Regions from separate parts of the Streptomyces cinnabarinus genome, predicted to be linked through region 1. Evidence: riboswitches for the same ligand, from Rfam matches in the RefSeq annotation. Region 1 holds a riboswitch; each other region holds the start of a gene.
What was found. Region 1 has a riboswitch for cyclic di-AMP ahead of STRCI_RS24730 (C40 family peptidase). Riboswitches for the same ligand answer to the same signal wherever they lie in the genome.
Positions count from the first base shown of each region.

Region 1 (3,188 bases):
CGGTGAAGGGGCGGGCCTTGCCGGACCGGGAGATCTCCACCAGGTCGTTGCCCGCCGCGTCCGCGACGATCTTCCGGCCGTCCGGCAGGGCGAGGACGGCGTACGGGTTGGACTCCACGTTCGCCTTGTGCGGGTTGTGCTTCAGCTCCACGGCGGACACGTCGGCGGCGATCCGCGCCGTGCCGTGGTCGATGCGCAGCAGCTTGCCGAGGGTGTTCCAGGGCCGGTGCGTGGGCACCCCGGCCTCCGGCGGGACGAAGGTCTCCACGCCCCACACCTCCCCGTATCGGGCGGACACACCGGCGACGCCGGTGGCGAAGCCGCCGTCCGGGGCGGCGCCCGAGGGCAGCCCCTTCACCACCCGGCGGTGCTTCCACGCGCCCCCGTCCCAGTAGATCTTGGTGACGGCGGAGGTGAGTCCGACGCAGGTCTCCCCCTCCGGCCCCTCCCCGATGCACTTCTTGCCGCCCCGGCCGGCTTCGGCGACGTACAGCCGCCCCTCGTCGTACGAGAGCTGGCGTGGATTGTCGAGCCCGCTCGCGATCACCCGGACGACCGGCCGGCCGTCCCCTCCCCCGCTCGCCCCGGCGGGCGCCACGCCCACGGTGGCGGCGAGCGCGACGCCCGTGGCAACGACGAGTGATGTGCGCTTCCTCATGGCCGTACCCCCTACTCCCCCACCGCGGCTCACACGACCGCGGCTGGCTGGAAGCTAGCGCCGGGAAGCGGGCGGACGATGTCACTCCGGAGAAAATACGCACAACTCGGCATAGATCCATCCGGATTGACCACACCCCGCGACGTTCTGACCCAAGGTCACGAAAATGTATCGGGCATATCACCCATCAACCTTCACAGGGGCCACACGAGTTGGCTACCGTGCCGGGCAGGCCGTACGACCCCCACCGGCGAACGACGCCGGGCCGCGCGGCCTCCGCCGAGTCCGCTGCCCGCCGACGGCAGCCGGAGCCGGGGACCCAACGGACCTTGGGGTGAATCGGCCCGACTCCCTTACCGGAGAGGGCCGTAGGGCAAACCTTCCGAACCACCCGCCCGAACCCGACAGCTAACTCGGTAGGCGGTACATGGAAGGAGTCGCCTCCCTTGGCGTCGCACCGCAAGTCGCGTCCCGCAGGGCCGCGCGTCGCAGGCATACGGACCCCCGCCCTCGCCACGGCCGCGCTCACCTCCGTGGCCCTGCTGTCCCAGACGGCCAACGCCGCTCCGGCCACGGACGACAAGCCGAGCCTCGAAGAGGTCGAGAAGAAGGTCGATGACCTCTACCGCCAGGCGGAGACGGCGACCGAGAAGTACAACGCGGCCAAGGAGAAGACGACCAAGCAGCGCAAGCAGGTCGACACCCTGCTGGACGACGTCGCCAAGCGCACCCAGAAGCTGAACGACGCGCGGGAGGAGCTGGGCTCCTTCGCGGCCGCGCAGTACCGCACCGGCGCCGCGGCCCCCGACACCGCGACGTTCCTGCTGGCCGACTCGCCGCAGGACTACTTCGACCAGACCCAGCTGATGAACCGGATGACCGGTCGCCAGAAGGAAGCGGTCGACGACTACGTCACGCAGCAGTCGGCGACGATGAAGAAGCGCGAGGAGGCCACCGAGAGCCTCCAGACGCTGAACGAGTCGCAGGGCGAGCTGAAGACCGCCAAGGCGACCGTCCAGAAGAAGCTCGCCGACGCGCGGGACCTGCTCTCCGACCTGACCGCGGAGGAGAAGGCGCGGCTCGCCGAGATCGAGCGCAAGCGCCAGGAGGAGGCCGCGCAGAAGGCGGCCGAGCTGGCGGAGAAGCAGGCGGCGGAGGAACAGCGCCGCAAGGAGGCCGCGGAGGCGGCAGCGGCGGCCGAGGCCGAGCAGCAGGAGAGCGGCTCCTCCTCCAGCGACTCGTCGTCCTCCGGCTCGTCCTCCACCGGGTCCACCGAGACCGAGGCCCCGGCGGACTCCACCTACGCCGCGAAGGCCGAGAAGGTGCTCGCCTTCGCCCGCGCGCAGATCGGCAAGCCGTACGTCTGGGGCGCGACCGGCCCGGACTCCTACGACTGCTCCGGCCTCACCCAGGACGCCTGGGCGGCCGCCGGCATCTCCCTCCCGCGCACCACCTACGACCAGGTCAACGCGGGCACCACGGTCTCCCTCGCCAACGCCAAGCCCGGCGACCTCGTCTTCTTCTACGAGAACCTCGGCCACGTGGGCATCTACATCGGCAACGGCATGATGATCCACGCCCCGAAGCCCGGCGCCTACGTCCGCGAGGAGTCGATCTACTACGACGGCGAGGGCTCGATCCACAGCGTCGTACGCCCCGCCTGATCCGACCCGGCACGCGCGCGTGGGCGTGATCGACGCCTACGCACGCGTGCCGCTGCCGCTGGGCGAGCGACGGCGACGGATCCGTGGACGCCCCGCGCGTAAACCCGTCCGCCCTGCCACCCTGCCGCCCGCGCGTATTTCGTGGCCCCCGCGCGCGTGGCCCGTCGGGAACCGGCCTCCCGCTCCTTAGCATCGGCGCATGCCCGGCACCTCTGCCCCTCGCTCACTTCGCGCCTGGTGGGCGCTGCGTCCTCCGGCGGCCGGTGCCGCGGTGATGGCGACCGGCATCATCTCGGTCGGCCTGCACCTGACCGGCTACGAGGTCCTCTCCCGGATCACCCTGGCCGTGGCCTGCGTCGCCTGGCTGGGCCTCGCCACGGACTTCGTCCTCAGGCTGCTGCGGCAGCCCGCGCGCTGGCGGCAGGAGGCGGGCACCCCCGCCGCGCTCACCGCCGTCGCGGCGACGACCGTGCTCGGCACCCGTTTCTCCGCGCTCGGCTGGCAGGCCCTGGCCGCTGCCCTGCTGGCGCTCGCCGCGGTGCTGTGGCCGGGCCTGCTCTACGTCGTCGTGAGCAACTGGCGCCGCCGTATGCCCGGCGCGGTGTTCCTCAGCTGCGTGGCCACGCAGGGCCTCGCCGTCCTCGGCGCCACCCTCGCCGCGGCCGAGTCCACGGCCTGGCTCGCGCACGCCGCGCTCGTGCTGTTCTGGCTGGGACTCGTCCTCTACGGCCTCGCCCTGCTCCATTTCGATCCGCGCCAGGTGCTGGAGGGCGCCGGGGACCACTGGGTCGCGGGCGGCGCGATGGCCATCTCGGCGCTCGCCGGGTCCAAGCTGATCGCCGCGGACAGCCCCGGGCTGTATCTGT
Region 1 covers NZ_CP114413.1:5,432,206-5,435,393, reverse strand. Annotated here, with positions in the region: gene STRCI_RS24735 (ScyD/ScyE family protein) at 1-658, opposite strand, end outside; cyclic di-AMP (ydaO/yuaA leader) riboswitch at 942-1,096, shown strand; gene STRCI_RS24730 (C40 family peptidase) at 1,105-2,322, shown strand; gene STRCI_RS24725 (tellurite resistance/C4-dicarboxylate transporter family protein) at 2,522-3,188, shown strand, end outside.

Region 2 (3,188 bases), 1.1 Mb from region 1:
AGGTGGCACGGCCGGCGCTCGACCACGCGGCGCGGGCGACGGCACCGCCCGTCCCGGTGGTGGCGGCGCCCTGGCCGATGTACGGGGCGTACGGATACCCGGCACAGCCGAGCGGCTACCAGCCCTATCCGGCGTACCCGGCCTACAACCCGTACCGCACGTAGCGCCTGCGGGCATGCGAAACCGGCAGCCCTGACGTCGGGGGGTCGTCGTCAGGACCGCCGGGGTTCACGCGGGGGCGTGGGTCAGATGTTGAGGCCCTTGTCGCGCAGCCACGCGAGCGGGTCGATGCCGGAGGAGGACCCCTCGGGGTGGACCTCCATGTGCAGGTGCGCGCCGGTCACGTTGCCGGTCGCGCCCACCCGGCCGATGATGTCGCCGGTGGTGACCTTCTGGCCGACGGAGACGCTGATCGAGGACTGGTGGGCGTACCAGATCTCGGTGCCGTCCTCCAGGGTGAGCACGGTCTTGTAGCCGTAGGAGCCGTCCCAGCCGGCGCTGGTGATCGTGCCGGTGTGGACCGCCTTCAGCAGGGTGCCCGTGGGAGCGGCGAAGTCGAGGCCCGTGTGGTACCCGGAGGACCACATCGAACCGGCCTGGCCGAAGGTCGAGGTGAGGGTGAACGACGAGGTCGGCAGCGTGTACTGCTTGGCCAGCGCGGCGAGGCGCTCGGCCTCGGCCTTCTTGCGGGCCTCCTCCTCGGCCTTCGCCTTGGCGGCGGCGGCCTTGGCCTTGGCTTCCTTCTCCGCCTCGGCGGCGGCTTCCGCGGCGGCCTTCTCGGCGGCTGCGGCGGCATCCGCGGCGGCCTTGGTGTCTACCTGGTCCTGCTGCTGCTCGGCCTGGGCCATGATCCGGGCGCGCAGCGCCTCACCGGCGTCGGCGGCGCCCTGCTCGGTGTCCATCGTGGTCATGCCGACGCTGCTGAGCGGGGAGGCCGCCGTCTCGGGCGTCTCCTCGTCCGCGGAGTGGTCGGAGATCAGCGGCAGGTCGGGCATGGTGATCGCGACCGGCGGCTTGCCGGACTGCGCGCTGGCCATACCGCCCGCGCCGACCGCGGCTATGACACCGACGCCGAGAACCGTGGAGCTGCGGGCGAGTCCGCCGCCGCCCTTCTTGGCGACGCGATGCTTGCCGCGCACCGGGCGAATGGATTCCGCAGTGGGGTTCCACTCTTCGAACGGGCCCTCGTCGCTGCGATAGCTGCCGTAGCCGAAAGTCTCGTCCCCGCGTTGGCTCGGCACGAACGGGGCAGGGCGGTTTGACGCCACGTGGGCGTGCTCCTTTCCTTCCTTCTCGCCTACCGGGTTAGCTGACGGGTTCGGAGCAGGAAGGTCTCCTACGCGCGTATATCCGACCGGTTTTGCCCGGTGGATTACGCCCGATTCACCCCAAGTTGGTGGTTCCCCGGTTCCCTTACGGGATTCGGCGCGTGCGCACGGAGCCGACTCTTGTGACGGCTGGGACGACCGCGCTGCGTTATCGAACGTTAATAGACCCGGGGTGCGGATTCCAAGCCGTTCCGCTTGATCATTAACGAATCCGGCCGGAACTTTAGGGTCATGAGGGGTTTAAATCGGGCGAGTTGACCAAGGTTCACCTGCCACACAGTTGTTGACGGTATGTCAGTTGTTATGCGGAGGGCTTCCGTCCGATCACCCCCGGTGACCATCGGGGTCATCGGTCAGGGCCGCCGTACGGCGAGCAGGGCCATGTCGTCCGTCATCCCGCCCCCGCAGTGCCGACGCGCCTCCTCGGCGAGGGTCCGGATCAGAGCGGCGGGCTCGTGGAAGGCGCGGCCGGAGAGCCGACGCTCGGGGTCGTAGAAGACGCCGTGCGCGTCGCGGGCCTCGGACAGGCCGTCGGTGTGCAGCAGCAGGGTGGCGCCGCGCGGGAAGGGCACCTCCTCGGCGCGGTCGGGCCAGTTGCCGAGGTCGCTCATGCCCAGCGGCAGGGCGGGCTCCCCGGCGGGCAGCGGGCGTACGGTGCGGTCCGCGTGGAGCAGCAGCGGGGGCGGATGGCCGCGGTTGACGATCCGTACGACGCCCTCGCCGTGCGGGAGTTCGGCCAGTACGGCGGTGGTGAATCCCTCATGGGCGTCGATCCCCTCGCGCCGTGTGCCCTCCCGGGTCAGCGCCCGCTCCAGGCGCCGTGCGACGCCCTCCAGGTCCGGCTCCTGCTCGGCCGCCTCCCGGAAGGCGCCGATGACCACGGCGACGGCCGCGACGGCGCCCATGCCCTTGCCGCGCACATCGCCGACGACGAGCCGGACGCCCCACGGGCTGTCCACCACCGCGTACAGATCACCGCCGATGAAGGCGTCGGCCTGGGCGGCCTCGTAGCGGGCGGCGATGTCGAAGCCGCCGATCCGTTCCACGGGTTGGGGCAGGACGGCGCGCTGCGTGGCCTCGGCGATCTCGCGCTGCGAGGCGAGCCGCAGATCGCCGCGGCGCACCACGCGGTTGAGCACGGCCGCCAGGACGGCGACGGTGACCACGGTGATCACCTCGGTGACGGTGTCCGCGTCCACGCCGAAGCCGAAGCGGACATGGACGGCGTAGGCGGCGATCAGGGCCCCGACGCCGGTGATGACGGTGCCGAGCAGCGAGAAGAGCGGGGCGGCGACGAGCGGGGCGGCGGTGAAGAAGGGGACCGCGGTGAAGTCACGGGGGGTGCTGAGGTCGTACAGGATGCCGCCCGCGATCAGGGCCGCCGGGATGATCCGTGCGAGGGTGCGGCCGGACGGGAAGCGCCGGGTCCCCTGTCTGACCGAAGCCCGCACTGCCCGCCTCCCGCCGCGTCGCCGTCCCTCCAGGGTTCCCGGAGCGGGGCCGCGGGGCGAACGGGGTGGGCCGAGTGGATGAGTGGGCCGACATGCACCGAGGGCCGGAACCCTTTCGGATTCCGGCCCTCGGCCTTCAGTAGCGGGGACAGGATTTGAACCTGCGACCTCTGGGTTATGAGCCCAGCGAGCTACCGAGCTGCTCCACCCCGCGTCGGTGAAACCAGTGTACGTCATCCGCAGGGCCCGAAGCACACCCGTTTCCTCAGGCCGCCGGGTTGCCCGCGTGAGTGAGGGTCTCCCAGGAGACGAAGAGGCCGTCGGTACCGGCCGGGCGGGTCTTCTCGGCGAGCCTGCGGGCGGCCGGGACGGAGGCGCCGCGCCGGTCCTCCAGATGGTTCAGCGCGAC
Region 2 covers NZ_CP114413.1:4,364,204-4,367,391, forward strand. Annotated here, with positions in the region: gene STRCI_RS19600 (PrsW family intramembrane metalloprotease) at 1-164, shown strand, start outside; gene STRCI_RS19605 (M23 family metallopeptidase) at 246-1,268, opposite strand; cyclic di-AMP (ydaO/yuaA leader) riboswitch at 1,280-1,438, opposite strand; gene STRCI_RS19610 (PP2C family protein-serine/threonine phosphatase) at 1,682-2,779, opposite strand; tRNA gene STRCI_RS19615 (tRNA-Met) at 2,920-2,993, opposite strand; gene STRCI_RS19620 (alginate lyase family protein) at 3,045-3,188, opposite strand, start outside.
Region 2: linked by a shared signal. The riboswitch ahead of STRCI_RS19605 (M23 family metallopeptidase) and the one ahead of STRCI_RS24730 (C40 family peptidase) in region 1 are both predicted to bind cyclic di-AMP.

Region 3 (3,188 bases), 2.2 Mb from region 1:
GCACATGCAGGTTGTACGTGGCGATCTTGCCGCGCAGATGCTTCAGCACGGGCACGCCACGGGTGTCGAAGCCGGTCGTCACCATGACGGTCCCGGCGGTCTCGGTGAGCTGGGCGATGGCCCGCTCGAACCGCTCGGCGACCTCGTCGGGGTCGGTGCCGGGCCGGATGATGTCGTTGCCTCCGGCGCAGAAGGAGACCAGGTCCGGGGCGAGCTCCCGGGCCTTGGGGAGCTGGTCCGCGACGATCTGGTCCAGCAGCTTCCCGCGCACCGCCAGGTTCGTATAGCCGAAGTCGCCCTCGGGCCGGCGGTCCGCGAGCAGCACCGCGAACCGGTCGGCCCAGCCGACGAACGCCCCGTCCGGGCCAGGGTCGCCGACGCCCTCGGTGAAGCTGTCCCCCACCGCCACGTACGACCCGATCACTGCCTTGCTGTCACTCTTCGAATCGTCTGCCACATCGGCTCATGATTCACCCTCGAATGTGACCTACGCGACCGTAGGCAGGGGTTGACGGGCGGTGAGATAAGCCACGCCTAAAGCCTTGGCCAACTCCGGAATAAACACCGAAGGCCGGACCCGGGGATCAGGGGTCCGGCCTTCGGCCGCGTGTCAGGCAGGTTGCCGGTGTGGCGGGGGTTCGTCAGCCGATGGAGACGCCCTTCGAGCTGAGGTAGGCGACCGGGTCGACGTCCGAGCCGTAGTCCGGCGTGGTGCGGATCTCGAAGTGGAGGTGCGGCCCGGTCGAGTTGCCGGTCGAGCCGGAGAGGCCGACCTGCTGGCCCGCGGTCACCGACTGGCCGCTGGAGACGGACAGCGAGGACAGGTGGGCGTACTGCGCATAGTGGCCGTCGGCGAGCTGGATGACGACCTGGTTGCCGTAGGCACCCGCCCAGCCGGCCGAGACGACGGTGCCCGTGCCCACGGCCTTCAGGGAGGTGCCGGTCGGGACGACGAAGTCGACGCCGGTGTGGTAGCCGCTGGACCACATGCTGCCCGCGACCTTGTAGGAGGTGCCGACACCGGCGCCGGAGACCGGGGCGGAGAAGCCGTTGACGGTGCTCGGGGCGGCCTGGGCGGCCGGCTGCGCCTGGGAGGCGGAGGACTGGGAAGCCGTGGCGGACTGCGACGTCTTCTTCGTGGCGCCCGAGGAGGACGAGGACGACTTGGTGGAGGACTTCGCGGCCGGCTTCTCGGCGGTGTCCGTCGTGGCGGCCTTCTTGCCGATCGACAGCTTCAGGCCGGGGTGGATCAGCGACGGGTCGGTGCCGACGGCCGTGCGGTTGTCCTGGTACAGCTTCTGCCAGCCACCGCTGACGTTCTGGTCGTCCGCGATCTTCGAGAGGTAGTCGCCGGAGCGGACCGTGTAGGTCTTGGTGCTCTGCTTGGCGGACTTCTTGGCGGCGGCCTTCTTCTCGGCCGTCTTCTTGTCGACCGACTGGACCGACTGGACCGACTGAACGGCCTTTTCCGAAACCGACTGCGCCGGGGCCGCGTGGGCGCCGGTGGCACCCAGAAGCGGGAGGGCGAGCGCGGCGCCACCGGTTCCGGCGACGGCGATCGAGCGGGTGAGGCGCAGGCTCTTGGGACGGCGGTGCTTACCCTTCGCGGGCATGGCGAATTCCTCTCCGGCGCCTACGAGGTGAGCTGTCGGGTTCGGACTGGAGATGTCCGGCCGCGCGCTGGGCGCGACTTGACCCCGAGCCTGTTCCGGAGACCGGACCAGGCGGTTGTGCCTGTGGGTCCCCCGCTCCTGCCGTGCACGGGTGAGTGTGCGGATCCCGAGCGGCGGCAGGATTAGGCGTCCGCTCGGATTGGTGGCGAACGTAAGCGACCAAGACGCAAAGGGACAAGCAGAAGGTTCCACGCGAAGGCGTCCTTCTTGATCCCTAGTAAGAATTCCCAGTCACTTTCCGTGCATTAGGGGGAGATCGACTCCCGTAAATACCCTTGAAAAGCGCATGAATTACGTGAACATGACGGACGACGCACTGTCACTGATATGACGCTGCTCACGTGACGTTGCTCCAGACTCCTTTATTCCAGAGCGAGTTGGAATGAAGGCTGCAATTCGGACAGAACGGAATCGGGCGGATATTGGCACTGTTCGCCCGTTTTGGCATATTCCATGGGTGGCCGGTTTCGATGTCGTATCGTCGTGGCGTGCCCGTCGGCGTGCCGAGCCGGACGGACCGGTGGGAGGAGCCCAAGTGACGCAGCAGGTCCCGTCGACCGAGCCGGAGCTGGCCGGAGTTCGCAACTTCCGCGATGTGGGCGGACTGCCGACCGTGGACGGACGCCGGGTACGGCAGGGTGTGCTGTTCCGCAGCGGCCACCTCGCGCATGCGACCGACGAGGACGCGACGTTCCTCGACACCCTCGGCCTGCACACGATCTTCGACTTCCGCAACGCCGCGGACCAGAAGCTGGAGGGCCCCGACGTCGAGCTGACCGGGGTGCGCAATGTGAACCTGCCGCTGTCCGACCCCGCGGACGGCGCCGAGTTCTGGAAGATGGTCCGCGACGGCGACATCGAGCAGCTGCGGGAGATCCTGGACGACGGCAAGGCCGCCAACCGCATGATCGAGTCGTACCGCATGATCATCAAGGAGCGCACCACCGAGCACTCCCGGGTGCTGCACTCCCTCGCCGAGGACAGCGTCCCGGCCCTGATGCACTGCGCCGCCGGCAAGGACCGGGCCGGTCTGTCGATAGCGGTGACCCTGCTCGCCCTGGGCGTCGAGCGGGAGGCGATCCTCGCCGACTACCTGGAGTCCAACGCCAAGCACCGCCGCTACAAGGTGCAGCGCAACAACAGCTACACCCCCGAGGTCATGGAGCTGCTCAGCCCGCTCTTCGACGCGCGCGCCGAGTACCTGACCGCGGCCTTCGAGACGATCGAGGAGAACTGGGGCGGTGTCGACACCTATCTGGAGCAGGCGCTGGGCGTCACTCCCGAGGTCCGGGAGCGGCTGCGCGAGCGCCTGCTCGACTGACGCAGGACCGGGCGGCTACTGCTTCGCGCCCACCTCGAACAGGAAGTAGATGAACGCGGCGAAGACATGCCCCACCGCGATGTAGATGATCAGGCGGACCCACAGGGCGCGCGGGAACTTCTCCTCCATGTCGCTACCGCTCATGGCATCTCTCCGGTGTGTGAAGGGGTCGGACCGCCCAGGCACAGGGCGGC
Region 3 covers NZ_CP114413.1:7,637,951-7,641,138, reverse strand. Annotated here, with positions in the region: gene STRCI_RS34455 (SGNH/GDSL hydrolase family protein) at 1-424, opposite strand, end outside; gene STRCI_RS34450 (LysM peptidoglycan-binding domain-containing M23 family metallopeptidase) at 642-1,613, opposite strand; cyclic di-AMP (ydaO/yuaA leader) riboswitch at 1,618-1,777, opposite strand; gene STRCI_RS34445 (tyrosine-protein phosphatase) at 2,209-2,994, shown strand; gene STRCI_RS34440 (DUF6126 family protein) at 3,010-3,138, opposite strand; gene STRCI_RS34435 (helix-turn-helix domain-containing protein) at 3,135-3,188, opposite strand, start outside.
Region 3: linked by a shared signal. The riboswitch ahead of STRCI_RS34450 (LysM peptidoglycan-binding domain-containing M23 family metallopeptidase) and the one ahead of STRCI_RS24730 (C40 family peptidase) in region 1 are both predicted to bind cyclic di-AMP.